One region of the Arthrobacter sp. B0316-5-4 genome, then DNA from elsewhere that is predicted to be linked to it. Evidence: riboswitches for the same ligand, from Rfam matches in the RefSeq annotation. Region 1 holds a riboswitch; each other region holds the start of a gene.
What was found. A riboswitch is a leader RNA that binds a small molecule or an ion and turns the genes downstream of it on or off. The one in region 1 is predicted to bind thiamine pyrophosphate.
Positions count from the first base shown of each region.

Region 2: linked by a shared signal. The riboswitch ahead of thiO (glycine oxidase ThiO) and the one ahead of thiC (phosphomethylpyrimidine synthase ThiC) in region 1 are both predicted to bind thiamine pyrophosphate.
Region 3: linked by a shared signal. The riboswitch ahead of thiD (bifunctional hydroxymethylpyrimidine kinase/phosphomethylpyrimidine kinase) and the one ahead of thiC (phosphomethylpyrimidine synthase ThiC) in region 1 are both predicted to bind thiamine pyrophosphate.

Region 1 is NZ_JBNHFN010000001.1:14,190-24,640, reverse strand. It holds gene AC5RU9_RS00135 (glucose-6-phosphate dehydrogenase) at 1-598, opposite strand, end outside; gene ffh (signal recognition particle protein) at 764-2,344, shown strand; gene AC5RU9_RS00125 (alpha/beta fold hydrolase) at 2,404-3,126, shown strand; gene thiC (phosphomethylpyrimidine synthase ThiC) at 3,109-4,908, opposite strand; TPP riboswitch at 4,952-5,059, opposite strand; gene AC5RU9_RS00115 (amidohydrolase family protein) at 5,144-6,226, shown strand; gene AC5RU9_RS00110 (VOC family protein) at 6,306-7,178, shown strand; gene AC5RU9_RS00105 (hypothetical protein) at 7,285-7,722, shown strand; gene rpsP (30S ribosomal protein S16) at 7,956-8,375, shown strand; gene AC5RU9_RS00095 (RNA-binding protein) at 8,377-8,619, shown strand; gene rimM (ribosome maturation factor RimM) at 8,750-9,304, shown strand; gene trmD (tRNA (guanosine(37)-N1)-methyltransferase TrmD) at 9,305-10,105, shown strand; gene rplS (50S ribosomal protein L19) at 10,373-10,451, shown strand, end outside.
Region 2 is NZ_JBNHFN010000001.1:357,427-367,877, reverse strand. It holds gene AC5RU9_RS01640 (RNB domain-containing ribonuclease) at 135-1,619, opposite strand; gene thiE (thiamine phosphate synthase) at 1,684-2,367, opposite strand; TPP riboswitch at 2,395-2,514, shown strand; gene thiO (glycine oxidase ThiO) at 2,507-3,760, shown strand; gene thiS (sulfur carrier protein ThiS) at 3,757-3,993, shown strand; gene AC5RU9_RS01620 (thiazole synthase) at 3,997-4,794, shown strand; gene AC5RU9_RS01615 (hypothetical protein) at 4,864-5,166, opposite strand; gene AC5RU9_RS01610 (DUF3107 domain-containing protein) at 5,205-5,429, opposite strand; gene AC5RU9_RS01605 (TetR/AcrR family transcriptional regulator) at 5,480-6,214, opposite strand; gene moeB (molybdopterin-synthase adenylyltransferase MoeB) at 6,221-7,423, shown strand; gene AC5RU9_RS01595 (SDR family NAD(P)-dependent oxidoreductase) at 7,511-8,443, shown strand; gene AC5RU9_RS01590 (glutamyl-tRNA reductase) at 8,453-9,772, opposite strand; gene hemE (uroporphyrinogen decarboxylase) at 9,931-10,451, shown strand, end outside.
Region 3 is NZ_JBNHFN010000002.1:808,349-818,799, forward strand. It holds gene nadD (nicotinate-nucleotide adenylyltransferase) at 1-339, opposite strand, end outside; gene AC5RU9_RS08045 (hypothetical protein) at 353-592, opposite strand; gene AC5RU9_RS08050 (glutamate-5-semialdehyde dehydrogenase) at 675-2,039, opposite strand; gene proB (glutamate 5-kinase) at 2,036-3,217, opposite strand; gene obgE (GTPase ObgE) at 3,207-4,793, opposite strand; gene rpmA (50S ribosomal protein L27) at 4,927-5,190, opposite strand; gene rplU (50S ribosomal protein L21) at 5,253-5,561, opposite strand; gene thiD (bifunctional hydroxymethylpyrimidine kinase/phosphomethylpyrimidine kinase) at 5,937-7,451, opposite strand; TPP riboswitch at 7,442-7,540, opposite strand; gene AC5RU9_RS08080 (Rne/Rng family ribonuclease) at 7,715-10,451, opposite strand, start outside.

The DNA.
Region 1 (10,451 bases):
GGTCCCGGTTCCACACGGGCTCCAGGAACCTGTTGGCGAAGCGAAGGCCAAGGATGTTCAACACCGTGGCCTTCCCCAGGAAGTGGTCCACCCGGTGGATGTGATCTTCGGGCACCAGCGCAGCCAGTGTCTTGTTCAGTTCGTGCGCCGATTCCGTGCCCGAACCAAACGGCTTCTCCATGACCAGGCGGGTTCCGGCAGGCAGCTGTTCGGGGTGCAGGACCTCGCAGGCCTTCTGGCTGACGTGGGGCGGCAACGCGAAGTAGATCGCGACCGGACCCTCCAGTTGCGACAGCAACTCAGCCAGCGGTCCGTCCGCCGTGACATCGAGTTGGTGATACCCGGTGCTCCCGGCGACGGCAGCCAAAGCCGCCTGGCCCTGGGTATCGGCTTCCTTTGACGCGGCCGCAAAAGCGCCGTCGACCCGTTCCCTCCACTGTTCCGGGGACCAGGGATCAGACCCGGCACCCACCAAGCGCAGTCCTGGAGCCCCGCCCGCGGCCAACAGCCCTGCCAGGCCGGGGAGCAGCAACCTGCCCGTCAGGTCTCCGGATGCGCCGAGGATGAGCAATGTTTTTACAGTTGTTTTACTGGTCACCGTGCCAGCATGCCATCTTGCAGGTGCGACTTGGTACCCTAGATAGTCGAGTCCCGTAGTTGAGTCATCCCGTAGTGGAGTCATATTGCCGGGGCAAGAATCGTCAAGACTATGGCGTGCCGCATTGGCCGCCATTCGTAGACCATCGAAAGAAGTGCACGGCGCGTGTTCAATTCACTCTCTGACCGGTTGACAGCAACCTTCAAGAACCTCCGTGGCAAGGGCCGCCTCACCGAGGCTGACGTCGATGCCACAGTCCGGGAGATCCGCCGCGCCCTGTTGGATGCGGACGTCGCCGTATCGGTGGTCCGCGAATTCACCGGGCGCATCCGTGAACGTGCGCTGGGCGCCGAAGTTTCAGGTGCGCTGAATCCGAGCCAGCAGATCGTGAAGATCGTCAACGAGGAACTGAAGGAAATCCTCGGTGGCGAGACCCGCCGTATCCGCTTGGCCAAGAACGGCCCCACCATCATCATGCTCGCCGGCCTCCAGGGTGCCGGTAAGACCACCCTTGCCGGCAAGCTGTCCAAGTGGCTCAAGGCCCAGGGCCACAGCCCCATGCTGGTTGCCTGCGACCTTCAGCGTCCCAATGCAGTGACGCAGCTCCAGGTTGTTGGCCAGCGGGCCGGTGTCCCGGTTTTCGCTCCGCACCCCGGCGCCACCTCGGAACTTGAACACCCTGCCGGTGACCCGGTCGCCGTCGCAAAGGCCGGCGTCGAGGAAGCGCGCCAGAAGCTGCACGACGTCGTGATCGTCGACACCGCCGGCCGCCTCGGCGTCGATGCCGAAATGATGGACCAGGCGCGCCGGATCCGTCAGGCGATCATCCCCAACGAAGTCCTCTTCGTGATCGACTCCATGATCGGCCAGGACGCCGTGAACACGGCGATGGCCTTCGATGAAGGCGTCAACTTCACCGGCATCGTCCTGTCAAAGCTCGACGGCGACGCCCGCGGTGGTGCCGCACTTTCAGTGGCGTCCGTTACCGGCAAGCCCGTCATGTTCGCGTCCACCGGCGAGGGCCTGGACGACTTTGAGCTCTTCCACCCGGACCGCATGGCTTCCCGCATCCTGGACATGGGTGACGTCCTCACCCTGATCGAGCAGGCGGAGAAGGCGTGGGACAAGGACGAAGCTGCCAGGATGGCGAAGAAGTTCGCCGACCAGGAAGACTTCACCCTGGACGACTTCCTCGCCCAGATGCAGCAGATCCGCAACATGGGCTCCATGAAGAAGATGCTCATGATGATGCCGGGTGCGCAGAACATCCGTCAGCAGCTGGAGAACTTCGACGAAAAAGAGATCGATCGCGTCGAGGCGATCGTCCGTTCCATGACTCCGCACGAGCGTGTTGCGCCGAAGATCATCAACGGCTCCCGCCGCGCCCGTATCGCCAAGGGTTCCGGCGTGCACGTCTCGGAGGTCAACGGCCTGCTGGAACGCTTCGCGCAGGCGCAGAAGATGATGAAAAAGCTGGCCCAGGGCGGCGGCATGCCGGGTATGCCCGGAATGCCCGGCCTCGGTGGCCCTGGTGGCGGACGCAAGAACGGGAAGAACACTCCCAAGAAGAAGGCTCGCTCCGGCAACCCGGCCAAGGCCGCCCAGGAACTTCGCGACGCGGAGGCCAAACGGGCCAATGCTGCCTCAGCGGCACCTACGGGCGCGGCTTTCGGACAAGGCGCTGCGGACTTCGATCCGTCGTCGCTGAACCTTCCCAAGGGCTTCGACAAGTTCCTCGGTAAGTAGATAGTGCGTCCCAACTGTCAGTCAGTTGGGATGTCAGAGCCGTGGAATAGGCTGAACCAATGCACAAGCAGCGCGTAGTCTTCGTTCACGGCCTGGGGAGTTTCGGCGCCGCAGCATGGCCGAAGCAACACGGCATGGCGCTGGCGTATGACGCCTTGTTTCTGAGGAGGCACGGCTTTTCGGCCGTGGACGAACCGGTGCAATCCAATGTGGCGGCAGACGTCGCCATCGTGATCAATGCATTGGTCGACTCCGCTGGAGGCCACGTCGTCGCGCATGAGCAAGGCGCCATTTCCGCCATGTTGGCAGCGATCGAGCGCCCCGACCTTGTGCACTCGCTGTCCCTGGTGGAGCCGGCCTGCTTGTCGCTGACAGCCGAGCTCCCTGCCACGGCCTCCCACCGTGCGCTCATGGAACCGTTGTTCGACGTCCGGGCACAACTGAATGACGCCGATTACCAGCGGGAATACTTCCGCAGGGCGTTTTCGGCTGAAACCGGGGGACTGGAAACGCCGGAGGCCCAGAGGTCCGCGCGCAGGCTTAGGCTCCAGGCACCGCCATGGGAAGCGCCGCTTCACATCGTGCCCGGCGTCCCCACCTTGGTCCTCACCGGTGGATGGGAACCGCTCTACGAGGAAATCGCGGGGTACCTCCAGGAAACCGGCGCCCTCCGCCGCGTAGCAGCGGGCGGGCACCGGCCCCAGGATTCAGTCGATGGCGATCACGTCATCCGCTCATTTGTTGCTGACGTTGGCCGCGCCATGTCAGTTCACGCTTCCTGAGCTGCTTTTGCCCGCATTGCCGGGAACCTGGAGTTCCGGCAGGTAGACCTTCCCTCCAGAGGCCAGGAACTCTTGGCTTTTTTCCTGCATCCCGCTGTACATGCCGGCGATTGCGGCCTGCGCTTCAGCTGAACCGTATTCATCGCGGATGTCCTGGCTGATCCGCATGGAGCAGAATTTGGGACCGCACATCGAGCAGAAGTGCGCGGTCTTGGCCGGTTCCGCGGGAAGGGTTTCGTCGTGGAAGGCCTCGGCTGTCACAGGGTCCAGGGAGAGTGCGAACTGGTCGCGCCAACGGAACTCGAACCGGGCTTTGGACAGGGCGTCGTCCCGCTCGTTCGCTCCCGGGTGCCCCTTGGCGAGGTCTGCGGCGTGGGCGGCGATCTTGTAGGTGATGACGCCGGTTTTGACGTCGTCCTTATTCGGCAGGCCCAGGTGTTCCTTGGGTGTCACGTAGCAGAGCATTGCCGTGCCGTAGCGCGCGATTTCGGTCGCGCCAATGGCGGAGGTGATGTGGTCGTAGCCGGGTGCGATATCCGTGACCAGGGGGCCCAAGGTGTAGAACGGGGCTCCCTTGCACAGCTCCTGCTGGCGTTCCACGTTTTCGCGGACCAAGTGGAAGGGGATGTGCCCCGGGCCTTCCACCATGACCTGGACGTCGAACTCCCACGCCCGCTGGGTCAGCTCGGCAAGGGTGTCCAGCTCTGCGAACTGTGCGGCATCATTGGCGTCGGCGATGGAGCCGGGACGCAGCCCGTCGCCCAGCGAAAAGGCGACGTCGTACTTGGCGAAGATTTCGCACAGTTCGTCGAAGTGCGTGTAAAGGAAGTTCTCCTGGTGGTGCGCCAGGCACCAGCCAGCCATGATCGAGCCACCCCGGGAAACAATTCCCGTGACGCGGTTGGCAGTCAGCGGGACGTAGCGCAGCAGGACCCCGGCATGGACGGTCATGTAGTCCACGCCCTGTTCGCACTGCTCGATCACGGTGTCGCGGAAGATCTCCCACGTGAGCTCGTTGGCCTCGCCGTTGACCTTTTCGAGTGCCTGGTAGATGGGGACCGTGCCAATCGGAACAGGAGAGTTGCGGATGATCCATTCCCGCGTGGTGTGGATGTCATCGCCTGTCGAGAGGTCCATGACGGTATCAGCACCCCATTGCGCCGCCCACTGCAGTTTGTCCACTTCCTCGGTGATGGAGCTGGTGACCGCTGAGTTGCCAATGTTGGCGTTGATCTTGACCAGGAACGCCTTGCCGATGATCATCGGTTCGGATTCAGGGTGGTTGATGTTGCTGGGGATGATGGCCCGTCCGGCGGCTACTTCGCTGCGGACCAATTCAACATCGCAGTTCTCGCGCAATGCCACGAACTGCATCTCCTGCGTCACGATGCCTTTCTTGGCATAGTGCATCTGGGTGACGGTTCTCTGCTCGACGGCGCGGCGGGGCACCGGTTGTGCGCCCTTCCACTCCGCCGATGCCGCCCCGCGCCGTACCGCGGACTTGCCGTCGTCGAGCAGGTTCCGTTCCCGCCCCGAATACGGCTCCGTGTCCCCCCGGCCTTCTATCCAGGGTGCGCGGAACGGTTCCAGCCCGACTCTCGGATCGCTGCCCGGTCCGGCCGTTCGATAAACCTGCAGGGGCGGGTTGGCTTGGCCGTTGGGGGAGGGCTCAAGCGCGATCTCAGTGACGGGAACGCGGATCCCGTTTTTGGGATCTTCGAGCCATCCCAGCGAGTGGGATTTCAGCGACTGGGTCACGGTTTCTGTTGCCCCGGTGTCCATGACGGATTCGTTTTGGGCAGGGCTGTGCTGTGCTTTTGTGGTGCTCAAGGGACTGCTCACTTCCTTCGCCGGCATTACCCGGACAGGTTCAACGGTCGCAGACTGCGTCAGTCCGATCTCAGCCCCTGCAGGGGCCCCCGTGTGGTCGTAGTTGAAGCTACCACAGCTGCCATCGGGCGCACAGTCATATGTGCGTTACGGGCCTGCGGTCAGAAGGCCCGGCTAGGCTTTTGCCATGGCCAACATCATCGAATTCAGCGGTACGGTGCTCGTGGCGGCAGGCAAGGAGCGCCGGGGCATGTGGTCCGTTGACGGCCGCCTGACCTTCATCAAACCCGTGGGGGCGCCGGATATGGTGCTCGACGGCTGGGTCCTGCCGGGCTTTGTCGACGCGCACTGCCACATAGGCCTGGGACCCGGCGGTGCGGTTGATGGCCAGGCTACCCTTGCCCAGGCGCTGGCAGACCTCGCGGCCGGCACCCTGTTGATCCGCGATGCCGGATCGCCCAGTGACACGCGCTGGGTCCAAGGCCGCGTGGATTTGCCGCGACTGATCAGGGCTGGCCGGCATATTGCCAGGGACCGGCGGTACCTCCGCGGGCTGGGGCATGAAATCGAACCCGAACAGCTCGTCGAAACCGTTCGCAAGGAAGCCCGTGACGGCGATGGCTGGGTGAAACTGGTGGGCGACTGGATCGATCGCGGCGTCGGGGACCTGACCGCATCCTTCCCAGCCAAGCTGGTCAAGGACGCCATTTCGGCCGCGCATGATGAGGGTGCCAGGGTCACGGCCCATTGCTTCGCCGAGGACACCATCGATGACATGCTGGACGCCAACATCGACTGCATCGAACACGCGACGGGTCTTTTGCCGCGGCACCTTCCCCGGCTGGTGGAGCAGGGTGTGCCCATTGTCCCGACGCTGGTCAACATCGCGACCTTTCCGGACATCTCCGCCCAGGCTGCGCCCAAGTTCCCGGTCTATGCGGATCATATGGCCAGGCTGTGGGAACGCCGCCACGACCGCGTGCTGGAAGCCTTCGAAGCCGGTGTCACCATCTACGCGGGCACCGATGCCGGCAGCGTGATCAAGCACGGCCGGATTGCGGACGAGATGAAGGAACTGCACGACGCCGGCCTGCCGCCGTCCGCTGTCCTGGAAGCCGCCACGTGGGGCGCCAGGGCGTGGCTGGGTGTCGACGCCATCAGCGAAGGGGCGAGTGCCGACGTCGTTCTTTGCAGTGCGGATCCCCGCATCGAACTCAACACCGTCGCCGAACTTCAGCACATTGTTTTGCGGGGCGAGGTCATCCGCTAGGAATAAATTGAAGCTTCAAGTAATTTAGTAGTAGTAGAAGGTGCCGAAAGGGCGGCAGCCTCAAACCCAGGAGCTTCACATGACTACAGCAAACAGCCAGGATCTTCTTCCTGCCGAACTCACCATGGGCACGGTCATGCTCAAGGTTGGCGACATGAAGGTCATGAGCGACTACTACCAGCGCGCCTTGGGCCTGAATATTGTGGCCGAGCAGGATGGCGGGTTGTACCTGGGCCGCACGGGAAAGCCTGTTGTCCACCTGGCGCCCGCCTCCGGCCTGCAAATTCCAGGGCGCGGCGAAGCGGGCCTCTTCCACACCGCCATCCTTTTCGAGGACCAGCCATCCCTGGCGGCCACCATTGCCACGGCGGCAGAATATGAGCCCCGCGCCTTTGCCGGAAGCGCCGACCACCTCGTCAGCGAGGCGTTCTATTTCACCGACCCCGAGGGCAACGGCATTGAGCTCTATTACGACAAGCCCCGCGAACTGTGGCAGTGGGACGGCAAGAATGTCGTCATGGACAACGTCGCACTTCCACCGCAGCGGTTCCTGCAGCAACATCTGAGTGAAGCTGCAGTGACCGGCCAGCGCGAGGCTGCTGCCGGGATCGGCCACGTGCACCTTCAGGTGGGCGATGTCGAAACAGCGCAAAAATTCTACGTGGAAACCCTGGGGTTCGAACGGACCGCGGGATGGCACGGCCAGGCCCTGTTCGTATCTGCCGGTGGCTACCACCACCACATGGCCATGAATGTTTGGAACAGCCGCGGCGCCGGACCCCGGAAGGACACGCTCGGGCTGGGGGAAGTCCTGATCGAAGTTCCCACGGCTGATGACGTAGCGATGCTGGCGGATCGGCTGAAGGTCGCGGGCGTCCAAAACCACCACACCGGGGTGGAGCTTCAGTTCGACGACCCATGGCGGAACAAGCTGCGCGTCGCCGTTCGCTGAGTCGTCCCCGCGGCCCTTGGCTGCACTAGGCTGGGCAATGACGGCACGGAACCTTCCGGTTCCTGTGCCGCCGCCCCGTCAGCACGAAGGATTGAGAGTACTTTCCATGGGCTTTGCCGAAATTTTTGTAGCCACCCACGACGAAGCACTCAAACGGGCAGCCGCCCTGGACCGCGGTGCCGAAGCCACGGGTCCCGCCGTCAGGATAGAGGGCATCACCGACTTTGAGGTCGAACAGCTGGGCGACCTCGCCGGCCAGGCAGTCCACGCTGCAGGAGCGGACTACGAACTCGCCCTGGTGGATGTCACCAGCGATGCCCTCCTCGGAGTTCCCGAGGCCATGGTGCGCGCGCTTGCCGAACTGCTCACCTACGAGAGCGAAGGCGATGGCAACGTACTTGATGACGTTGCGGCCGCCTGGGCCGCCCAGGACGACATGCCGTTCGATGCCACCCAATCGCGCCAGTACGTCCAGCAACTGGCGGCCCTCGCGACGGATGTGGAAAAAGCCGAACGCTCCGGACTTTACGTCTGGTCTGCCTGACGGGTACCCCGGTTTTCCGGGCGTCGATCGGGCCGGAGTGACCAAGAACACGCCACCCCTCGTGGCGTAAGTCGTAATTGCATCGGGCATCTGGCACAATAGACAGGTACTCGATCGGTGCGGCCCCTCTCTCCGTGCTCGTATCTTGTCCTTCGAACCGTCTAGTATGGCCCGCCCCACGGGTGCAGAACGTCGGGTTCAACCCCGTTTCAGAAACAGGAGTGACCACAAAAGTGGCCGTAAAGATTCGCCTTAAGCGCTTCGGTAAGATGCGCGCACCGTACTACCGCATCGTCGTCATGGATGCCCGCGCCAAGCGCGATGGCCGTGCCATTGAAGAAATCGGCAAGTACCACCCCACAGAAGAGCCGTCGTACATCGAGGTCGCTTCCGAGCGCGCCCAGTACTGGCTCTCCGTTGGCGCCCAGCCGACCGAGCAGGTTGCTGCGATCCTCAAGATCACCGGTGACTGGCAGAAGTTCAAGGGCCTCCCGGGCCAGGAAGGCACCCTGAAGACCAAAGCTCCGAAGGAAGCCTTCGTAGCACCGGAGAAGGGTTCCGTTATCATTCCGGAAGCCATCACCAAGAAGGCCAAGAAGGACGAAGCTGACGCTCCGGCCGACGCTGAAGCAGAGACCACCGAGGCTGAGTAAGTTGCTGGCAGAAGCGCTCGAGCACTTGGTCCGTGGGATCGTTGACAGCCCTGAGGATGTCAAGGTCAGTGCCAAGAACAATCGCCGCGGGGAATCCCTTGAGGTGCGTGTTCACCAGGAGGACCTCGGACGGGTGATCGGCCGCCAAGGACGCACCGCACGCGCACTGCGCACTGTGGTTGCTGCTTTGGCAGGTGGCGAGCAGGTCAGGGTCGACGTCGTCGACACCGACCGTCGCCGGTAACGCGCTCAGCAATACTTTTCTTAGGTCCGGCCCCTTCACCGAATATGGTGGAGGGGCCGGATTGCTTTATCCAACATTCATCTCCGTGGCCGCCTGGCGGCGCGGGCATAACAAGAATTCAGAGGAACCCATGCAGCTCCAGGTGGCCCGGATCGGCAAACCCCACGGCATCCGCGGCGAGGTCACGGTGCAGGTGCTCACCGACGCCCCGTCGGAGCGCTTCGTCGCCGGAACCGAGTTTGTCGTTGAGCCGGCCTCTGCCGGCCCGCTGACCATCCGTAGCGCACGGTGGAACAAGGACATCCTCCTGCTGGGCTTTGAGGAAATAGCTGATCGCAACGCCGCCGAAGTCATCCGCGGCGCCAAGCTCTTCATCGAAACCGAGGAACTCGACGACGAGGACGACGACGAAGGCTGGTATGAGCACGAGCTCGTGGGGCTTGAGGCCCGCGTTGGTTCGCAGGTTGTGGGCACAGTCGCTGCACTCACCACGCTCCCGGTCCAGGACCTCCTGACGGTCAAGACGCCGGAGGGCAAGGAAATCCTCATCCCGTTCGTCGATGAGATCGTGCCTGAAGTCAACGTCGAAGACGGGTACATCCTGGTCACCCCTCCTGCTGGCCTTTTTGAGATCAACGAGTCCACCGCGGAGGAGCCCAAGGACGGCGCCGGAGATGATGCCTGAATGAGGATTGATGTCGTCAGCATTTTTCCCGAGTACCTTGCCCCGCTTGAGCTCTCACTCATAGGCAAGGCACGCCAGGACGGTTTGCTCGAACTCAACGTCCACGATCTCCGCTCCTTCACCACGGACAGGCACCGCACCGTGGATGACACCCCTTATGGCGGCGGGGCCGGAATGGTCATGAAGCCCGAGCCGTGGGCGCAGGCCCTCGAATCTGTTTCCGGGACCCGTGAAGGCTCCAAGCCCGTTTTGATCGTCCCTTCGCCGGCGGGGGAGAGGTTCAACCAGGCCCTGGCCTACGAACTTGCCGAGGAAGAGCACCTTGTCTTTGCCTGCGGACGCTACGAGGGCATTGATGAGCGGGTCATCGACTGGGCGCAAGACCACTTCACGGTTCGTCCGGTCAGCCTTGGCGACTACGTCCTCAACGGCGGCGAAGTAGCCGTGCTGGCCATGGTGGAAGCCATTGGACGCCTCCTTCCCGGGGTCGTCGGCAATCCGGAGTCCTTGGTTGAGGAGTCCCACTCCGACGGTTTGCTGGAGTACCCGGTGTACACGAAGCCCTCCGCGTGGCGCGACCACGAAGTTCCCGCCATCCTGCTCAGCGGTAACCATGGCAAAATCGCCCAGTGGCGCCGCCACGAACAGTTCCGCCGGACGGCCGAGCGCCGGCCTGACCTTCTGGAAGGGTTCGACGCCGGTGGCTTGAGCCGCGCGGATCGCAACGCCCTGGCGGACCTCGGGTACGCGGTGGTTGACGGGCGCTTGCGTCCGCGGCCCGGTGGCGACGCCGCAAACTAAGGGCGCGCAGCCGCCGTCGGACTTTCACGGGTCCCGGCAGTTGGCCCCAGGCTCTGCCGTATGGCAGAATTAACCCTTGTGTCTGCTGGGCTGACACCTGCCACAGGGGGAGTTCAGCCAACAGTCGGACAACCCGGTGACGCCAATCAGTGGCGGAACCGGACACTAAGAAAACTTCGGCGGAAATTTCCGGCGGCCTGATGTGCCCCGGGCTTGTCCGCCGTAACCCAAAGTGAATGACCTGTGGCGTTCACCAGGAGTGGATTAATGCATATCCTCGATAGCGTAGATGCAGCCTCGCTGCGTAACGATGTTCCTGAGTTCCGCGCGGGCGACACCCTCAAGG
Region 2 (10,451 bases), 340 kb from region 1:
GGTACATCTCAAGATCGCGTAGGGGCGGGCTTGTTGAGTTCAAAAATTAACTGAATCAACGACCGGGCATCCATTACTACACGCCCAGTCTATCCTCTGGGAGCCGGAAAGCCCGGATCCTGGGTGGAACGGCGCTACGGCAGCAGTTCAAACCGAATCTCCCGGCTTGCGATGTCAGCCTTGACGAGCCGGACGCGGACTTCGGTCCCGGACTCCAGTTCGCCGTCGCAACGGGCGGTCACTGCGGGTTCCGCTATTTGGACGATTCCGTAAGGGCCGCCGTTCCCGTTGCCGTTGGCCTTGCCATTTCCGTTTCCTGATCCGTTTGGCTTTGAGCCGGAAATGACGACGGCATCGAACTCCTGGCCGATGTGGTTGGCGACCAGCGCCGCCTCCACCGTGTCCACGGCGGCACGTTCGAGGCGGCCAGCCAACTGGTCGGACGACGCCATGATCTCGGGCAGGGATGGCAAGGCCTCCCGGGCCCAGGCAGGGATGTCGTGGCCGTTGCTCAGCGCCTCGCAGATCACCAGTACGAACCGGTCGATCAGGCGGCGCAAAGGCGCCGTGGTGTGCGCATACGGAGCGCCGATGGCTGCCTGGATGACGTCGGCCGGCACCTCGCCATCGAACGGTGTGTAGCCGGCACCCCTGAACAGGGTCCCGGCTGAGTGCAGGATGGCGAGTTGCTTCGGATCCGATGCGTCCAGGGTCCGCAGGTATTCTCCGTAGGTAATCCGGCCGTCCCATGGTTTGCCGAGGGCGGTGGTCTGCCTCTTGAAGTGCTGCAGTGAGCGTTCATCCGGTGCGGGCATGGTGCGCAGGATGCCAACTTTTCCGTCCAGCATCAGCTGGGCCGCCGCCATCCCGGTCATCAGTGAAATCTGGGCGTTCCAGTCCTCCACCGGCAACGACGGGGCAGCAACGATCCTGTAGCCGCCGCCGTCGGTCGCTTGGACGATCTCCTGTTCGGGCATGTTCAGGCTCGCGCCGCCGCGGAGGCGTTCGAGTTCAACCCGCTTCAACCCCACTTCCTTGAGGAGTTGCAGTACGGGCGGTGCCGTCCCGTCGTCGATCTGCTCCTGGACGCCCTTGTAACTTAGCTTGGCCCGGCTGCGCACGGTGGCGCGGCCTACTGTCACCGTCACCGCTTCGGCCTTCGCGTCCAGGACGAAATCCCAGACGAAGGCGCCACAGTCCTGCTCTGCCAGCAGGCTTCCCGCATGTTCGCTGATGACTTCCGGGTGCAAGGGAATCCGACCATCCGGGGCGTAGAAGGTCTGTCCGCGCTGGCGTGTCTCCGCGTCGAGGGCGCCCCCGGGAGCCACGAAGGAAGGGACATCGGCGATCGCATAGAGGACCTTGTAACCGTGGCCGGCGCGCTCTATGAACAGCGCCTGGTCCAGGTCTGTCGACGTCGCGGGATCGATGGTGACAAACGGAATATCCCGAAGGTCGCGTTCCGGCAGCTTCCGGTCTGCCACCGCTCTTTGGGCTTCCTCCACTGCGCCCGCGGGGTAGGCGCCTGGGAGTTCCAGCTCCGTCCGCAGTGCTGCGAGGGCCGCTGCGAGCTGGTCCGACGAGTCGTCGACGTTGGGTGCAATCCGATGATGTGACACGAAAATCAGGTTATCCCGCATTTCGGGGATCACACCATGTCAAGGCCGCAAGGTGGACGATTCCCTAGATGGAGTCCAATGCCTGCAGCAGCGACTTGGCCGCAGCCGTCGGGTCTCCAGCTTCCGTGATGGCGCGGACGACGACGATCCTGCTGGCTCCCGCAGCAAGGACCTGTTCCACGTTGCTCAGGTCAATGCCCCCGATCGCGAACCAAGGCAGCTGCACCGCACCAGCTGTCGCTTCGTCGGCACGCTTCATCGCTTCTGCGGCATATGTGACCAGGTCCGGCCCTACTGCTTCGCGCCCCGGTTTGGTGGGTGTCGCCCAGACCGGACCAACACAGAAGTAGTCCAGGCCACCGTCGCCCGTCGAAGCGGCGAGGGCAGCATTGACCTGCTCCGGAGTGTGCGTGGAAAGTCCGATCGCGGCAGGGGAGGGGAGGAAGGTCCGGGCAATAGTCAAGGGCAGGTCCTTCTGGCCCACGTGGAACACAGGAGCCCCGGAAACACTGGCAATATCGGCCCGATCGTTGACAGCCCACAGCCGTCCATGCCGCTCGGCCACACTGCGCAGGATGGCCAACAGCTCCAGTTCTTCGGCTGCCTCGATCGACTTGTCCCGGAGCTGGATAATGTCCACCCCACCCTCGAAGGCGGCATCTACGAAGTCTTCGAAGTCGCCCTGCCGCTTCCGGGCATCGGTGCACAAATAGAGTCGGGCTGAGGCGAGGGATACAGGCTGGGTCATGGGAACCAGAGTAGTTCCTCTAAACTGGGCACGTACTGCGGGAGCCGCGACGTTCGACTTTGTGACCGTCCGGCTGAGAGGGCTTCAGAGCCGACCGCTTGACCTGATCCGGCTAATACCGGCGTAGGGAAGGGAACACATGGCAGACGCCATTCATGCAGATGTGGCCATCATCGGCGGCGGCATCATCGGATTGGGCATCGCCCACCAGGCGCGCAGGCTGGGCCGCTCAGTCGTCCTCATCGACCCCCACCCCGCCAGCGGCGCAACCTTCGCAGCTGCCGGGATGTTGGCACCCGTCAGTGAACTGCACTACCAGGAAGAAGATCTCCTGGAACTCATGGTCGAATCCTCGCGGCTGTGGCCGCCTTTTGTCGCCACACTCACCGGAGGCGGGGACGCCGCCGGATATCGCACGACGCCGACCCTCGCCGTGGGTGCCGACGCCGCCGACCGACGGGCGCTCGCAGACCTCCGTGCGGTACAGAAGGCTGCCGGCCTGGGCGTGGAACCCCTTGCCCTTCGGGACGCGAGGGAGCGTGAACCCCTGCTCAGTCCACAAATTTCCTGCGCCTTCGACATCCCCGCCGACCACCAGGTGGACCCGCGCAGGCTCGCGGACTGCCTCCTGGCCGGGCTGGCCGCGCATTCGCCGGACGATCCCACCTGGGTCACGGGGGCGAACAATGGGTTCGCCCTGGAAGCCCTGGCGAAGCGCGTGCTGTGGGACGAGGGGCGGGTTGCAGGAGTCGAACTCGATTCGGGCGTCAGCGTGGTGGCCGCCGAGACCGTGGTCGCCAACGGGGTCGGCGCCGCCGGCTTGAAGGGCCTGCCTGAAGGACTCACGCTTCCCCTGCGGCCGGTGTATGGCGACATCCTCAGGCTTCGGGTTCCGGAAAGCCTGCAACCACTGGTCACCTCCACCGTGCGGGGGATAGTGCGGGGTGTTCCGGTGTACGTCGTCCCCCGCGACGACGGGACGGTGGTGATCGGCGCTACCCAGCGTGAGGACGGACTGTCCACAGCGTCCAATGCCGTCTCGGCCGGTGGCGTGTACCAGCTCCTGCGCGACGCCCAGGTCATGGTCCCCGCGGTCGCGGAACTGGAACTCCTCGAGGCAACTGCCCGGGCCAGGCCAGGGACGCCGGACAACGCGCCGTTGCTTGGCCGCGTCGCCGGAACCAAGGGCGACATCGAGGGGTTGGTGGTTGCCACCGGGTTCTTCCGTCACGGAGTCCTGCTGACACCGGTAGCCGCAAGGATTGTCGGGGAACTGATCAACGGGTCGGCCGATCCACGGTGGGCCCCTTTCCGCCCAGACCGCTTTAAGGCTAGCGCCCCCGATCCACGGAACTTCATCCCAGCACACGTCCGCAGCAAGGAAACCGCATGAACATCAAACTCAATGGATCCGACCATGCAGTGGCCGATGACGCCTCTGTCAGCACGCTCGTCACCGCCATCACAGGCCGCGTCCTGGACCACCGCGGACAGGCGGCCGACGGCGGCAAGCTGGGTGTCGCCGTCGCGCGCAATTCCGAGGTGGTGCCACGCAGCCAGTGGGCGGCAACAGCGCTCGCCGACGGCGATGAACTCGAACTCGTTACCGCAGTCCAGGGAGGCTGAACAATGACCACAACAAGCACTGCCCCCAGCACCGACGCCTTGGTGATCGACGGCGTCGACTTTGGTTCGCGACTGATCATGGGAACCGGGGGTGCTCCGAGCCTGGACGGTTTGGGTGCTGCGCTCCTGGCCTCGGGTACGGAGCTGACCACTGTTGCCATGCGGCGCTATTCCCCGGCCGAAACAGGGTCACTCTTCCAGCTCCTGGTGGACCACAAAATCCGGGTGTTGCCCAACACGGCGGGCTGCTTCACAGCGAAGGACGCTGTGATGACCGCCGAACTTGCCCGTGAGGCGCTGGAGACCGATTGGGTGAAGCTGGAAGTCATCGCGGACGAGCACACACTCCTGCCCGATGCCGTGGAACTCGTGGAAGCCACAGAGCAGCTGGTGAACCGCGGATTCAAGGTCTTCGCTTACACCAATGACGACCCCGTCCTTGCCCTGCGGCTGGAAAACCTGGGCGCCACCGCGGTGATGCCCCTTGGCTCACCCATTGGCACGGGCCTGGGCATCCTGAACCCGCACAACATTGAGCTGATCGTGTCACGGGCGTCGGTGCCCGTGGTTCTCGACGCCGGGATCGGAACCGCTTCCGATGCGGCGCTGGCGATGGAACTTGGCTGCGACGCCGTCCTCCTCGCCACTGCGGTGACGCGCGCGCAGAACCCGGTGCAAATGGGAGAAGCCTTCAAACACGCCGTCATAGCCGGCCGTTTGGCCAAGCAGGCGGGCCGGATTCCCCGGCGGGAACACGCTCTGGCGTCCTCCGCCATGGAGGGACGGGCCGAGTTCCTTTAGGGGTACTGGGAGCGCGTTAACCACCAATGGCCATCACCCGCGGGTGATGGCCATTGTTGTCAGGTGCCGTTAGAGCCGGAGGGCCTTGGTGAGGGCCTCGGTATCGTGCTTGGTCCGCGTGCGGCCCAGGTAGACCACTACGGCCGCAGCTGCTGCGGTTCCAATGACGATGGGGAGAACCCACGGAATCCACGTGACCCCCGGCTGGTAGCCCAGGCCGGCGCTGATAAAGGCAATCCAACTCAGCGCCGCAACAGCCGTTGAGACGCCCACCGGAAGGGCGACGCCGTATCTGCCGTGCCGCTTGTCGTTGGCCCAGACAATAAAGCCTGTGGCAATGGCTGCAAGAACCACCACGACGAGTGAAAGCATGAAGACTCCTTAGCGGACGACGGGGTGTTTGGGGACTGTTAGAGGGCGCCGAAGCCCACGCGGCGGACTTCCTCGGCGCCGATCTCCACATAGCCCAAAACGCTGCCAGGAACGATGACCTGGCGGCCCTTCTCATCCGTGAGGCGCAATTCCGAGCCCTTGGACACGGCCTCCGCCACGATCTTGGCAACGGCGTCGGCATCCAAAGCGGATTCGAGCACAATTTCGCGGCCAACGTTCTGAATGCCGATCTTTACTTCCACAGCAAGGCCTCCAAGCCAATCAAGTGTTAAGTCAGTCCTCTATTTGTAGCTTAGGACTCTTTGGGGAATCGACTGATTCCGCGCCAAGCTAAACGATAGATCAGATCACTGGCCACATCGAGGTCCAGGTTTCCGTCCGTCTCAAGCCAATACCGGGCGCTGACCTGCGCCATTCCTGCCAGGCCCCGGCCCAGGAGCTGCGCTTCCAGCGGCGGTAGCTTGGTGTCCTCGGCGATGACGTGGGCTACGGCGTCCGCGAACGTTTTGTTGAATGTTTCCAGACGGGAACTGACGTCGGGATCGTTGATCAGGTCCGACTCGAACACCAGGCGGTGGGCTTGGTCGTCGTCGGCAATGAACCGGTAGTAGGCCCGCATCACTGCCTTGACGCGCTCTTTGTTGTCCGTGGTGGAGTTCAGTGCGCTCAGCATCAGGTCGGTCAACGTTGCGAGATGGCTATCCAGGAGCGCCATGTAAAGCTCGCGTTTCGACGGGAAGTGCTGGTAGAGCACCGGCTTACTCACGTGTGCCGTCTCTGCGATTTCGTCCATGGCTGCGCCGTGGAACCCGTTGGCGACGAAGACTTCCAACGCTGCGTTAAGCAACTGCGCGCGACGCTCGTCCCGCGGCAACCTTGGCGAACGAGGCGAACCGGTCCGTTCCTGCTTCGCGGGTGCTCCATCGTTTGCCCGTGTGCCGTCAGCCACAGTCTGCCGCCTTTCCTTTGCAGTTATGACCACTCTACCGGTGGGTAATATGACCGGGCGGTATCTGCAGGCATACATTGGGGTATGGCCTCAATTGCTGCTGTCCGCACCGCTGCGCCCACCGTCCTTCCACCCCTTGTGGAACCTGCCGCCGAACTTACTCCGGCCGAGGTGGAGCGGTACTCCCGGCACCTCATCATTCCGGAAATCGGCGCTGTGGGCCAACGCAGGCTTAAGAATGCGAAAGTCCTGGTCATAGGCGCCGGCGGGCTTGGCTCCCCGGCCTTGCTGTACCTGGCTGCTGCGGGAGTGGGAACCCTGGGCATCGTGGACGACGACACCGTGGACCTCAGCAACCTGCAACGCCAGGTCATCCACGGTGTTAAGGACGTGGGTACGCCCAAGATCGAGTCCGCCCGCAACGCCATCGCCGAGCTCAACCCCTTGGTGGACGTGGTCCTGCATAACCTCCGCCTGGACTCCTCCAACGCCTTGGATTTGTTTGCGCAGTATGACCTCATCCTGGACGGTGCCGACAACTTTGCCACGCGGTACCTCGTGAACGACGCCGCCGCCATCCTCGGCAAACCCTATGTGTGGGGCTCCATCTTCCGCTTCGATGGGCAAGTCAGTGTCTTCTGGGCCGAACACGGACCCACGTACAGGGACCTCTATCCCGAAGCGCCTCCGGCCGGTTCCGTCCCTTCCTGTGGTGAGGGCGGCGTGTTCGGCATGTTGTGCGCGGCTGTTGGATCGCTCATGGTGACCGAAGCCGTGAAGCTTATTACCGGCGTCGGACGTTCCTTGCTGGGACGCGTGGCACTCTTTGACGCCTTGGGCGGCAGTTGGCGGGAAATCAAGGTGTCCAAGGATCCGGAAGCCGAACCAATCACCGAACTGACCGACTACGAGGCCTTCTGCGGCGTCACTCCCATCTCCGCCACCGACCAGGACCACACGGTCACTGCCACCGAGCTCGCAGGGATGCTGGCCGAGCGGGCGTCGGGGGAGCGGGACTTTGAACTGGTGGATGTCCGTGAATCGGGCGAGTACAGCATCGTGAATATTGATGGTTCCGTCCTCATCCCGCAAGGCCGGATCCTGGCCGGAGAGGCGTGGGCCCACCTGCCACAGGATAAGGACATTGTGTTCCACTGCAAGGCCGGCACCCGCTCGGCTGCGGTCCTGGATGCGGCGCAGAAGGCCGGCTACACGCGCGTCAGCCATCTCGACGGCGGCATCCTCGCCTGGATGCGTGACGTGGAACCCCAAAAGCCCGTCTACTGAGCGTTGCCCGTTCCGGCTTTTATCTGCAAAGCTCAACCATGAGCGAAGAACTGGCAGAAACCCTGCAACACCCTATTGGTTCCGGTTTTGGGCACCGCCCGGGAAGTCATTGACGGGATCGACCTCTCCGGAAAGTCGGCCATCGTTACTGGCGGATATTCGGGGCTGGGCCTGGAGACCGTGCGGGCGCTGGCCTCAGCCGGCGCCGCCGTGACCGTCCCCGCAAGGCGCTTGGAGCATGCCAAGGAAGTGCTTGCCGCGGCCGGGCTCGCCGATGTGGTCACAGTCGAAGAAATGGACTTGGCCGACCAGGCCAGCGTCAAGGCCTTCGCGCAGCGATACTTGGCCGGGCACGGTTCCTTGGACATTCTGATCAACAACGCCGCCATCATGGCCAGCCCGGAACAGCGGGTAGGTCCGGGCTGGGAGGCGCAGTTCGCGACCAACCACCTGGGGCATTACACCCTGGTGAATGCCTTGTGGCCGGCCCTTGCCGCCTCGGGGGACGCCCGCGTCATTTCCCTCTCATCCACGGGCCACAAGTTGTCGCCCATCAGGTTCGACGACGTCAACTTTGACGGCGGTTACGACAAATGGCGCGCCTACGGCCAGGCCAAAACGGCGAACGCCCTCTTCGCCGTGGAATTGGACCGCCTCGGCAAGGACTCCGGAGTCCGGGCTTTCGCCGTCCATCCGGGTGGCATCATGACCGAACTCCAACGGCATTTGCCCAAGGAAGAGATGGTCGCAGCGGGGTGGATGGATGCGGAGGGAAACGTCCGGGAAGGATTCAAAACGCCGGAACAGGGCGCTGCCACCTCGGTATGGGCCGCGACTTCCCCGGCACTGTCCGGTAAGGGCGGCGTCTATTGCGAAGACTGCGATATTGCCAATCCCACGGACAAGGAATCGCCGTTGGCGAGGTACCAGGGCGTGGATGCGCACGCCATCGACAAGGCCGATGCCACCAAGCTATGGGATTTGTCCGCGAAGCCGACAGGGATCAACGCTTTCGCCTAGCAGGCGGAGTCAGGCGCTTTCGGAGCGGAGCTGCCCGTGATCCACAGGGCACTCCGCGGCCGGGGCTGCGGCCGGTTGCTCAACCTGGATGCCGTACAGAGCCTCCAGCGCTGCGACGTACTCCTCCTGCTGGCCGTTGGCGGCCAGTTCACGGGCCCTGACGGTGGGAATGTGAAGGAGCTGCTTGACCATCCGGCGCAACGCGAATTCGACTTCCTCCGCGGCCGCCGTGCAACCGTGGCGGGCACGGACCTTCTCCATCTCCGCGTCCAACACGTTCATGGTGTGCCGACGCAGCGCGACGATGGCCGTGTCCACGGAGCGTGCCTCGCGCTCGGACTCAAAGGAAGAAGCCGCGCCGGTCACGATCGCGCTGGCCTGGGACAGCGATTCTGCTTGTTCCTGGGGTGCAGCGAGCCGGACCGATTCGAGGGTGAGGAGTTCGACGCCGTCGAGTTCGCCGACGGCGGGATCAAAGTCATGGGTCAGGGCGAGGTCGATCGCAATCAACGGCTTATCCGACTGTGCCCGGACGCGTGCGAGGTCCGCAGCTTCCACGCGGTTGTCTGAACCGCTGCACCCGATCATGACGTCAGCTGCTGCGACAGCGGCGGGCAACGTCTCGGCGTCGAGCGCTGTACCCCCGCGGGTGGCCACGAAAGCCTCGGCGCGGCCGGAGGAAGAATAAACCGAGATCGCGGTGCAGCCGCGTTCGCGAAGGAGCGACATGGTGGCACCCGCATACGCGCCAGTGCCGAAGACCACTACTTTCTTGGTGGACCAATCATCGTTCTCGGCGAGGTCGGTAGCGAGGTCCAAAGCAACGGAGACAATCGACAAGCCGCGTGAGCCCAACGCGGTCTGCGCACCGACGTCCTTGGCGGTCTTGGACGCGGCCTGGAAAAGCCGGACCAAGCCGGAGCTCGCGGTGCCTTCCTGCTGGGCAGTGATCAGGGCGCGACGGACCTGGCCGGCGATTTCGCGCTCACCCACGACTGCTGAGTCCAGTCCGGCACTGACGGCGAAGAGGTGCCTGGTGACCTCGGGACCGGTGTGCGTTGCAAAAGAGCGGGAGACGAGTTGCTCGCTCAAGCCACTCAGTTCACTGATCTGGGAAACCAAGGCGGAGCGGGCCGCTTCAACGTCAGCCCCGTTACCTGTTTCGCCGTAAACCTCATAGCGGTTGCAGGTGGCCAGCACCACCGCTCCGGAAACCACAGGGGAATCGGTGAGGGCTGCGGAGGCAAGCCCGGAGGAACCGTTGCTCAACTGAGCGACAGTTTCGAGGTCGATGTCGGCGTGTGTAGCCACCAATGAGAAAAGAACCACAGCAACCCCATCATAGCTTTTTCGTAGCCCGGTAGAACAATATGGCGCCGTGGTAATCCACACGCTGATGCGTGATCCCCGCCACAGCGGCCCCCTTGGGGCGCGACGTGACAGCTTGTCGTTATCTTTTGCCCCGGATTTTCGGCACAATCGAAGGCATGACTTCTAGCTCGGCAGCATCCCAGAGTACGGCCTCCAACGCCCCGGCGGGAGCCCTCGGCCCCAACCACCCGCTGAAGGACGGCCGTACCCCGGACTCACCGCTGATCACGGCTTACCGTGGCGGCAAGCCGTCACGCAGGCCTGTGTGGTTCATGCGCCAGGCCGGCCGCTCCCTTCCTGAGTACCTGAAGGTCCGCGAAGGCGTTGCCATGCTGGACTCGTGCCTGCGCCCCGAACTCGCCGCCGAGATCACGCTGCAGCCCGTCCGGCGTCACGACGTCGATGCCGCCATCTTCTTTTCGGACATTGTCATTCCCTTGAAGCTTGCAGGCGTCGGCGTGGACATCGTCCCCGGAGTGGGCCCGGTCCTGGACAAGCCTGTCCGCACGGCAGTTGATGTCGCTGCACTTCCCACCCTGACGTGGGAGGCGCTGGAGCCAATCCGTGAGGCCGTGCGCCTGACAGTCGCGGAACTCGGCAAAACTCCGCTGATCGGTTTCGCGGGTGCCCCGTTCAC
Region 3 (10,451 bases), on a different contig from region 1:
CGTAATGAAGAACAGGTCCGCGTCGGGACGAAGTTCCCTTAGGTCGCGAAGGGTGTCGATGGTGAACGTCGGACCCGGCCGGTCCACGTCCACGCGGCTCACGGTAAAGCGGGGGTTGGAAGCTGTGGCGATCACCGTCATGAGGTAGCGGTGTTCGGGCTCGCTGACCTGCTTGTGCGACTTTTGCCACGGCTGCCCCGTGGGCACGAAAACCACTTCATCAAGGTCGAACTTGGCTGCTACTTCACTTGCAGCCACAAGGTGGCCGTGATGGATGGGATCGAACGTTCCACCCATCACGCCCAGCCGGAGCCTGCGCTCCGACTCCCCGCGTGGTATTGCGGCGATAATGTTAGTGGCCCTGGCCGTGGGTGTGCTTGTTGGGGTGCTGGCGGTGCGGATCGGAGTGCTCTTCCACTGCCTCGTGACGGTTGCCGAGGTTGGTGTAGGACAGGGTTACGAACATGAGAACCAGCAGCAGGGCAAACATCGAGATGCCGAAGACCCACGGCTCGGCCCACAGCGGGGCGAGTTCCTCGTGGCCGCCTTCTGTCTCGGCGGCAATGGACGTGGCGATCTGCTGAAACAGCATCTTCTCCCCTAGTTGGTTCTCAAAGGATTTCGACGGCGGGACTCCCCGCCGTTCCGGACTTCTGTTCTATGTTACCGCGTTGCTAGCTGCGGATTTGGCCTTCGCCCTGGACGATCCACTTGGTGGTGGTGAGTTCCGTGAGGCCCATGGGTCCGCGCGCGTGCAGCTTCTGGGTGGAGATCCCCACCTCTGCGCCGAGCCCCAGCTCGCCGCCGTCGGTGAAACGCGTGGAGGCATTGACGATCACAGCGGCCGAATCGATGTCCGCGATGAACTTTTCCGCATTGGCCAGGTTGTTGGTAAGGATCGCTTCGGTGTGCCCGGTGGTCCACTTGCGGATGTGGTTCACGGCGTCGTCCAGGTTGTCCACCATGGCCACGGCGAGATCCAGGTCCATGTATTCAGTGGCCCAGTCCTCGTCATCGGCGGGAACAGTCTCCACACCAGAGCCCAATGCGGCCGCAATCCTGTCATCCACGTGAAGCGTCACGCCTGCGGCACGGAGTGCCTTCGCCACCGCAGGAAGCACAGTGGAACCGGAGTGCACCAGGAGCGTCTCAACGGTGTTGCAGACACTGGGCCGCTGCGTCTTTGCGTTGAGCAGGATGTCCACTGCCATCTCTTCACCGGCGGACTCGTCGATGAAGATGTGGACGTTCCCCTCGCCAGTCTCAATGACGGGCACTGACGAGTTGGCCACCACGGTCTGGATAAGTTCGCGTCCGCCACGGGGAATGAGGACATCCACGCGCCCGCGGGCGCGCATCAGGACGTTGGCACCTTCACGGCCGAACTGGTCGACGCTTTGTACCGCGTCCGCAGGGAGGCCCACAGAGTCCAGGGCTTCGCGCAGGATCTGCACCAACGCACCGTTGGTGTTCGCGGCAGCCGACCCACCGCGAAGAATCACGGCGTTGCCACTCTTGAGGGCAAGGCCCGCGATGTCCACGGTGACGTTGGGACGGGCTTCGTAAATGGCGGCTACAACACCCATGGGCACGTTGACCTGACGCAACCGCAGCCCGTTGGGAAGGGTTTGCCCACGGACCACGTTGCCCACAGGATCGGGTAGCCCGGCAAGGTTCTCCAAGGCCGCCACCAGGCCGTCAATACGGGCGGGCGTGAGGGTCAGCCTGTCCAAAAGCGCCGCGGAGGTACCGTTGGCCCGACCTACGGCCACATCTTTGGCGTTGGCTTCCAGCACATGCTTCCGGTTTTCCACCAGGGCTGCGCCGATGGCGCGCAAGGCGCGGTCCTTCCAGGCGCGGTTCGCCTGGCCCATGCGGCGGGCAGCCTTACGGGACCGGTCAGCAATTGCGTGAACTGCGGCCTGGACATCCTCGGCGGACAATGGGGCGCCGCCTGCCACAGGGTTCTCCGGCGTCTGGCCGGCAGCACCGGAAACGTCGGAGATCACAGGGGCGTCGGGGGTCAGCGCTTCAGTCATGCTCCAAGTTTAGATGAGCGCGGCGCCCGCAGGAGCACCAGATCGTCAACATGAACAACTTCGCGGTCATAACCGCGGCCCATGGCTTGGCCGAGCTCCTGCGTGGTGCGTCCCAGCATCCGTGGCAGTTCCTCCGAGGAGTAGTTCACCAGGCCGCGGGCCACCACGGTTCCGTCATGCCCAACCATCTCGACGGGATCGCCGGCTTCGAAGTCGCCACTGATATCCGATATGCCCGCGGGCAGCAGTGACCTGTGCCGGTCGCGCACGGCTTTCACTGCGCCGTCGTCGAGCATCAAGCGGCCGTGAACGGTCGCAAGGTGAGCCAGCCACAACAGGCGAACGGGCTTGCGGTTTCCGTTCACCGCGAACCACGTCCCCACGTCCTCGCCGGCCAAGGCGGCTGCGGCGTTGGCGGTAGAGGTCACCAGCGCATGAATTCCGGAGCCGGCGGCGATGGAGGCAGCCTCCACCTTGGTCATCATTCCGCCGGTTCCCACCCCGGCTTTGCCGGCCTTGCCGATGGTGACGTCTTCAAGGTCCTGGGGACCGCGGACCAACGGAATCCGCTGCGCACCCTGGGAGGGCGGACCGTCGTAGAGGGCGTCGACGTCGGACAGCAGCACGAGCGCGTCGGCGCGAACCAGGTGTGCCACCAAGGCAGCCAGCCGGTCGTTGTCGCCGAAGCGGATTTCATGGGTAGCAACGGTGTCGTTTTCGTTGACGACCGGTACCACGCCGAGGTTCAGCAGCCGATCCAAAGCACGGAAGGCATTGGTGTGCTGCGTGCGGCGCATGAGGTCATCGGCCGTCAACAGGACCTGGCTGACAGTGATCCCATGCGCGCTGAAAGCCTGCGTGTAGCGGGCCATCAGGAGTCCTTGCCCGACGCTGGCTGCTGCCTGCTGCGTGGCAAGGTCCTTCGGGCGTTTGGCAAGACCCAACGGAGCCAGGCCAGCGGCGATGGCACCAGAGGAGACCAGGATGATTTCGGTACCCGCATTGCGCTGCTGGGCCAGGGCGTCGACAAGCCCTGCGAGGGACTTCTCGGAAATACCGCCCTTGATGCTCGTCAATGACGAGGATCCCACTTTAACGACAATCCGCTTGGCGGTAGCCAGGGCCTGGCGTTCGAGTCCCTCGGCGGAATTCGGTGCGTCGACGGTCCTAGTCGTCATCACCGGCGTCCAGGTTGCTTTCCTTGACGGCCTGGGCACGCCGACCGCTGACGGATTCGGTCCAGATGCCTGCCTTGCGCTCCGCTTCGAGCTCGGCACGCGCCGCAGCCTTGGCTTCGCGGCGCTCGATCTGTTCGTCACGCTTCTGTGAACGCGTGGGCCGGTCCCCGATGTCGGCAACGCGGATGTCGGTACCGCGCGGAGTTGCCAGGAGTTCGGCGCCGGCCATCATGGTCGGCTCCCAGTCGAAGACAACGCCGTCCTCTTCACCGATGACTACGGTGTCGCCCGGCTTGGCGCCAACCTTGAACAGCTCGGTTTCGACGCCGAGCTTCGCCAGGCGGTCTGCAAGGTAGCCAATGGCTTCCTCGTTGGTGAAGTCTGTCTGCTTGACCCAGCGCACGGGCTTCTCGCCAAGGACGCGGAACAGCGGTTCCAGGTTCTTTTCTTCACGGCGGATCTTGAAGCCGGACTCGTTGACAGCGCGCGGGCGCAGGACTGGCGGGGCCACCTTGGGGGGCGCAGTGGCAACCGCGTCCCGCGCGGCCTTGACGATCTCCGCCATGGCGAAGCCCAGTTGGCGCAAGCCTTCATGGCTCGTTGCCGATACTTCGAAGACGCGGTATCCGCGGGCTTCCAGGTCCGGGCGAACGAACTCGGCCATGTCCTTGCCGTCCGGAAGGTCCACCTTGTTAAGGACAACCAGCTTGGGGCGCTCGTTCAACGGAACCACCTCGCCGTCTACACCGGCATAGCTCATGTCGACGGCGTACTTATCGAGTTCGGCCTCAATGATCGCCAGGTCCGACAAAGGGTCCCGATCGGATTCCAGGGTTCCACAGTCAAGGACATGCACCAGCGCGGCGCAGCGCTCGACGTGGCGGAGGAAGTTGTGCCCGAGGCCCTTGCCGTCGCTTGCTCCCTCGATCAGGCCGGGAACATCGGCAATGGTGAAGCGGACCTCGCCGGCCTGGACCACGCCAAGGTTGGGGATGAGGGTAGTGAAGGGGTAGTCGGCGATCTTGGGCCGGGCAGCGGACATGGCTGCGATGAGGCTGGACTTGCCTGCCGAAGGGAAGCCAACCAGGGCGATGTCGGCAATGGACTTCAGTTCCAGGACAATATCGCTGGATTCGCCTTCGATGCCCAGGAGGGCGAAGCCGGGGGCCCGGCGCTTCTGTGACGACAGTGAGGCGTTGCCGAGGCCACCTTGGCCGCCAGCGGCAGCGATGTACTCGGTACCTTCGCCCACCAGGTCAGCCAGGACTTCGCCGTCCTTGTTCTTGACCACGGTGCCATCGGGTACCGGAAGGATCAGGGTTTCGCCGTTCTTGCCACCGCGCCAGTCACCCATGCCCGGACCACCATTGGTGGCGTGGCGGTGGGGAGCGTGGTGGTAGTCGAGCAGGGTGGTGGTTTGGGCGGACACCCGAAGGATGACGTCGCCACCATTGCCACCGTTGCCGCCGTCGGGACCGCCGAGCGGCTTGAACTTCTCCCGCTTAACAGAGACACAGCCGTGGCCGCCGGTTCCGCCGGATACGTGCAGGACTACCCGGTCTACAAAGCTCGCCACGTGGATCTCCTCAGTTGCTGTTGTACAGCGTTGTTGCAAAACCAGTGCGCCCAGCGCCCCAGTCGATTGTAATGCGGTTAAAAGAACGGTGGAGCGGGCCGTTTGGCCCGCTCCACCGGTTCAGAACTAGTTGTTACTCTGCAGCTGCAGCAGCAACGATGTTCACTACGCGACGGCCGCGGCGAGTACCAAACTCAACCGCACCGGCCTGGAGAGCGAACAGGGTGTCGTCGCCACCGCGGCCGACGCCTGCACCCGGGTGGAAGTGGGTTCCGCGCTGGCGAACGATGATCTCGCCTGCGGAAACTACCTGACCACCGAAGCGCTTGACGCCCAGGTACTGAGCGTTGGAGTCACGACCGTTGCGAGTGGAACTCGCGCCTTTTTTGTGTGCCATGTGAAATGCCTGCCTCTAAATTTCTGGGGAAACTGAAAAACCTGAACAGCGTGTAACGAAAGTTACGCGATGCTGGTGATCTTGATCTTGGTCAGTTCCTGACGGTGACCCTGACGCTTCCGGTAGCCGGTCTTGTTCTTGAACTTCTGGATGACGATCTTCGGACCACGGAGGTCTTCCAGGATCTCAGCCGTAACCTTGACGTTGGCCAGTTCCGCAGCTGCGGAGGTGACCTTCTCGCCGTCAACCAGGAGCAAGGCGGGCAGCTCAAGCGTGCTACCGGCTCCACCGGGGACGCGGTTAAGCGTTACGTAGTCTCCAACGGAAACTTTTTCTTGGCGGCCGCCTGCGCGGACAATCGCGTACACCACTTGGGTACTCACTTCTCTCGACGTTTATAACTAAATTTGCGTGCGGAACCTGGACCGGAATCAGGCTTGGTTCGCGCTGTGCCTCAACGCCGTGGACTTCTGATCGAAGTCCGCGAGTCATCCCATGAACAATTCCAAGGGGCATAACCCAAGTGTTGGCGTAAGCACCGAAGATCAAGATTACGCTAGTTTGACCTTCAGCTGCAAATGAGGCCGGGTCCGGAGGCTACCACGTGACTCGCGTCACCAGTTGTAACGGACTCTCCCGGCACCGTGCCCATACAGCCTACAGGGTTTGGGCGCGATTAACGTGATTTGCCCTCCGACGCGCGGTAAACCTCCAAAATTCCGCGCCAGGATGCCGCGCCGGAAAGATCACGAGAACAGCCGCGGCGCGTCGAAGAAGGCGGTTTCATAGCGGCAGGACTGGGCGAAGGCCTCCACCATGGCCACGCGCTCTGTCGGTGATGCCGCGAGGGCCGCCGCGTCCGTGAGCTTGATCGCAGTCCGGGTTGCCTCAGCAAAGTCTTCGTCGGCATAGGTCTTCAACCAGTCCGCGTAGGCGTGGTCCGCGGGGGACCCTGCCTCCACGTAGGAGCCATGGAGCTGCTGGCCCACTTCCGCGTACAACCAGTAGCAAGGCAGGATCGCCGCGAGGACCACCGCGTAGCTGCCCGATGCCGAACAGGCCAGCAAGTGGTCCACGTAGGACTTGGTCACGGGTCCAGTCGTCGCGGACACGTCGCGGGTGCTTAGCCAGTTCCTGTGCAATTCCGACTCGACTTCCAGGCATTGCCGGGACCCCTTGGCCCAAAACAACTGTTCGTCCTCGGTAGGAGCAAGGGCGCTGGCACGGGCCAGGACCCGGGAGTAACCATTGAGGTAGATCGCGTCCTGTGCCAGGTAATAGCCGAAAGCGGCTTCCGACAGGCTGCCCGTTTGAAGGCCATCGATGAAGCCAAGCCCATGGATCGCGTCAAGTTCCGCGCGGGCCTGCTCCCACAAAGTTGCGGCGAAGTCGCCGGGCCTCAGGACCTGCTGGTGGTGGAAGTGATGGACCGGCCCGCTTCCGTGGCCAACGTCCAACGTCCCGGAACGCCTCAAAGCCTCAAGCAACCAGGGCTTCACTTCCCGCAGCGAAGCTTCCCAGTCCCCCGTCATGACCTGCACCGTTGCCAGGGCCGAGGACAGCGAACACCCTGTGCCGTGGCTGTTTCGGGTATCGATGCGGGGCCCTGCTATCTCCACCACGTCCTGCCGCAATAACCCGCTCGTGTTCACCAAAGCGTCGGGACATCCGGACCCTGCCAAATGGCCGCCCTTCACCAGGACCGTGTTCCCGTACTCAGCGGCCAACCGCTTACCCTGGTCCAGCGCCGAAGCCCAATCCGGCGCCTCGGGCTCGCCCAACAGCACTGCAAGCTCGGGCAGGTTGGGCGTCAGGAGGTCTGCCAACGGCAGGAGCGAACGCAACGCCTTCTCAGCCGACTCCCGCAGGAGCCTGTCGCCACTGGTTGCCACCATCACCGGGTCCAGGACCACGACGGCGGGACGTACCTTTTCGAGCCAGCTGCGGACTTCGTCGATGACGGCCGCGTCACCGAGCATGCCGATTTTGACGGCGTCGATCTCGATGTCGTTGCTGATGGCGTCCAGCTGTTGGCGCAGGAATTCAACGGGGGGCACGTGGACGGCGCTGACCCCAACGGTGTTCTGGGCGGTGAGGGCGGTGATGGCAGCCATGCCGTAACCACCGTGGGCCGCGATGCTCTTCAAGTCCGCCTGGATCCCGGCACCACCGGAGGGGTCCGAGCCGGCAATGCTCAACACCCGCGGGGTTTGCCTGCCGGAAGCCACCAGCGGGTAGACAGGGGAATACGGTGCAGTCATGTGGACATCCCTTCGCCGGTGCTAACCGGACAGGTTCAACGGGTTTGGATCTCAGCCCGGCCCAACGCCCGGCACCCCGTGTCAGTCCCCCAGCCTAGCCGGGAAGCAGCCCCGCCCGGGAACCGCACTGCGCTGAGGCCCGGATATGACCCGCCTAAGGTCTGGCGTCCCGAGGAGCGGCCTGGGACCTCCTGGACATGCAAAGACCCCGTAGCGACTGCCGGGGCAGTTGCTACGGGGTCTTGTACAGCTTTATGAACCGGTCAGAGCTCGGAAGCCGGTACGCCGACTCCCAGGATGATGGGCTCGTCTGCGGGCGCCTTTTTGGCTGGTTCAGCAGGGGCTTTCGCCTCGTGTGCCGAACCCTGGGGCGTCGAAGCAGTCACTTCGTGGTGCTCAACGCTTGTTTGGTTAGCTGCACCCTGGGCCCTGCTGGCGCTGCGGTTACGGCGGACTCGACGGCTCCGAGTCGCCGAAGCGGCTTCCGGATCCTGTTCGACGGCCTGTTCCGGCGCTGCCGCCTTCGGGGCAGCAGCAGGTTCGCGGACAGCCGTTACTGCCGCCTCCTGCTCCGGCGCCGCTCCGAGATGGGAGAACGCCTCGGCCAGCAGATCCAAGCTCATGGCCGGCTTGGCAGCCTGGGGTTCTTCCTGGTGCTCAACGAACGGCAAGGCGACTTCTTCGCCACCGAAACGCAGGACCGGGGTGGAGCGTGCTTCCCGAACCGCCGCGTCGTGGGCCGCTGATTCTTCGTCGTCGCTGTGAACGGCGGGTTCGGCGGCGGCCGACTGATGCGTTGAGCGGGCCAGTTCCTCTGCACGGTGAAGCTCGTCGTCGTGCAGGTGGGCGGCGTGTGCTGCGGCCGCGATCGTTGCCAACGCAGCCCTGGTGGCCTCGGCCTTTGCCTGGCGCGCAGGGTCCTGCGGTTCGGTGTGCGTCGACGTGGCGGCGGGTACGGATGGTGCAACCTGAACCGGTGCGGGGGCTTCAGGAACAGCCTGTCCCCCACCCTTGCCACGGCGACGCTTTCGTTCCGTTCGGGCGGCCGGTTGCTGCTGCTGCTGCGTCTCCGTGTGCGGGCGGTGGTGCTCGGCGGCCACCACGTTGGCGCGGCGGTGCTCCACCGGCTCGTCGTGGGTCACGACGCCACGTCCTGCGCAGTGCTCGCACTGTTCGCCAAAGACCTCGAGGAGGCCGGTGCCCATGCGCTTACGCGTCATCTGGACCAAGCCCAGGGACGTGACCTCGGCGACCTGGTGCTTAGTGCGGTCGCGGCCAAGGCATTCAACCATGCGGCGCAGGACAAGATCACGGTTGGATTCCAGGACCATGTCGATGAAGTCGATGACAATGATGCCGCCGATATCGCGCAGGCGCAGCTGGCGAACTACTTCCTCGGCAGCTTCGAGGTTGTTCTTGGTGACGGTCTCTTCAAGGTTTCCGCCGCTGCCGGTGAACTTACCGGTGTTGACGTCCACCACGGTCATGGCTTCGGTGCGGTCAATGACCAATGAACCACCGGAGGGCAGGAAGACCTTGCGTTCCAGGGCCTTGTGGATCTGCTCGTCGATGCGCCAGGCAGCGAAAATGTCCTGGTCCTTGGTCCACTTTTCGAGGCGTCCCACCAGGTCGGGGGCTACGTAGGTTACGTAAGCCTCAATGGTGTCCCATGCGTCGTCGCCCGAGACGATCAGCTTGGAGAAGTCTTCGTTGAAGACGTCGCGCACTACCTTGATGGTCAGGTCAGGTTCGCCGTACAGCAGTTCCGGCGCCAGCACCTTGGTTGAGGAGGCCTGCCCCTCAATGCCCTCCCACTGCGCGCGCAGGCGGTTGATGTCGTGCGTCAGCTCTTCTTCCGAGGCGCCCTCGGCCGCGGTGCGGACAATGACACCGGCGTTTTCCGGCAGGCGGTCCTTGAGGATGCGCTTGAGGCGGTTGCGTTCGACGTCGGGCAACTTCCGGGAGATGCCGGTCATGGAGCCGCCCGGCACGTACACAAGGTAGCGGCCCGGCAGCGAAATCTGGCTGGTCAGGCGGGCACCCTTGTGACCCACGGGATCCTTGGTGACCTGTACCAGGACGGAGTCGCCGGACTTCAGGGCGTTCTCGATCCGGCGCGGCTGGCCTTCAAGGTTGACAGCATCCCAGTTGACTTCACCGGCGTACAGCACGGCGTTCCGGCCACGGCCAATGTCCACGAACGCGGCTTCCATGGAGGGCAGCACGTTCTGGACCTTGCCCAGGTACACGTTGCCGATCAGGGAATCCTGCTGTGTCTTGGACACGAAATGCTCGGCCAGGACGCCGTCTTCAAGGACGCCGATCTGGATTCTGTCGTCGCGCTGGCGGACGATCATTTGGCGGTCTACCGACTCGCGGCGCGCAAGGAACTCGGCTTCAGTGATGACCTGGCGGCGGCGGCCGGTTTCGCGGGATTCCCTGCGGCGCTGCTTCTTGGCTTCAAGCCGCGTGGAGCCCTTGACGCTGGTGACGCGGTTCGATGGAGCGGTTTCCGTAATGGGCCGGGGTGCGCGGACGCGTGTCACCGTGTTGGGCGGGTCGTCATCCGTACCGCCGGTCAGTTCGAGATCCTGGTCACCGCGGCGACGGCGACGGCGACGACGCGACGTGACGCCTTCTTCGAGGGCCTCCGCTGCGGGGGCTTCTTCGTCCTCGGACTCGCTGGAATCCTCGGTTTCGTTCTCTTCGCGTTCGGTTCCACGCCTGCCGCGGCGGCCACGGCTCCGGCGACGACGGTGGCTGCCGGCGTCATCGAGCTCGGCGTCCGCGGTGGTCTCAGCTTCTTCTTCGGATTCCTCGGCCTTCTCTTCCACGGCCGCAACGCGCGGGACGGTGGTGAGGTCCGGGGCCTGGAAAATCATGGACGTGATGGAAACGGGTTCAAGGAACAGGGACGTGGACGCCGCCGGGGTTTCCTCCTCAGCGGGGGCCTCCTCCACAGCAGGAACCGGAGCCTCCTCAGCCGGGGTGGCAGCGGTG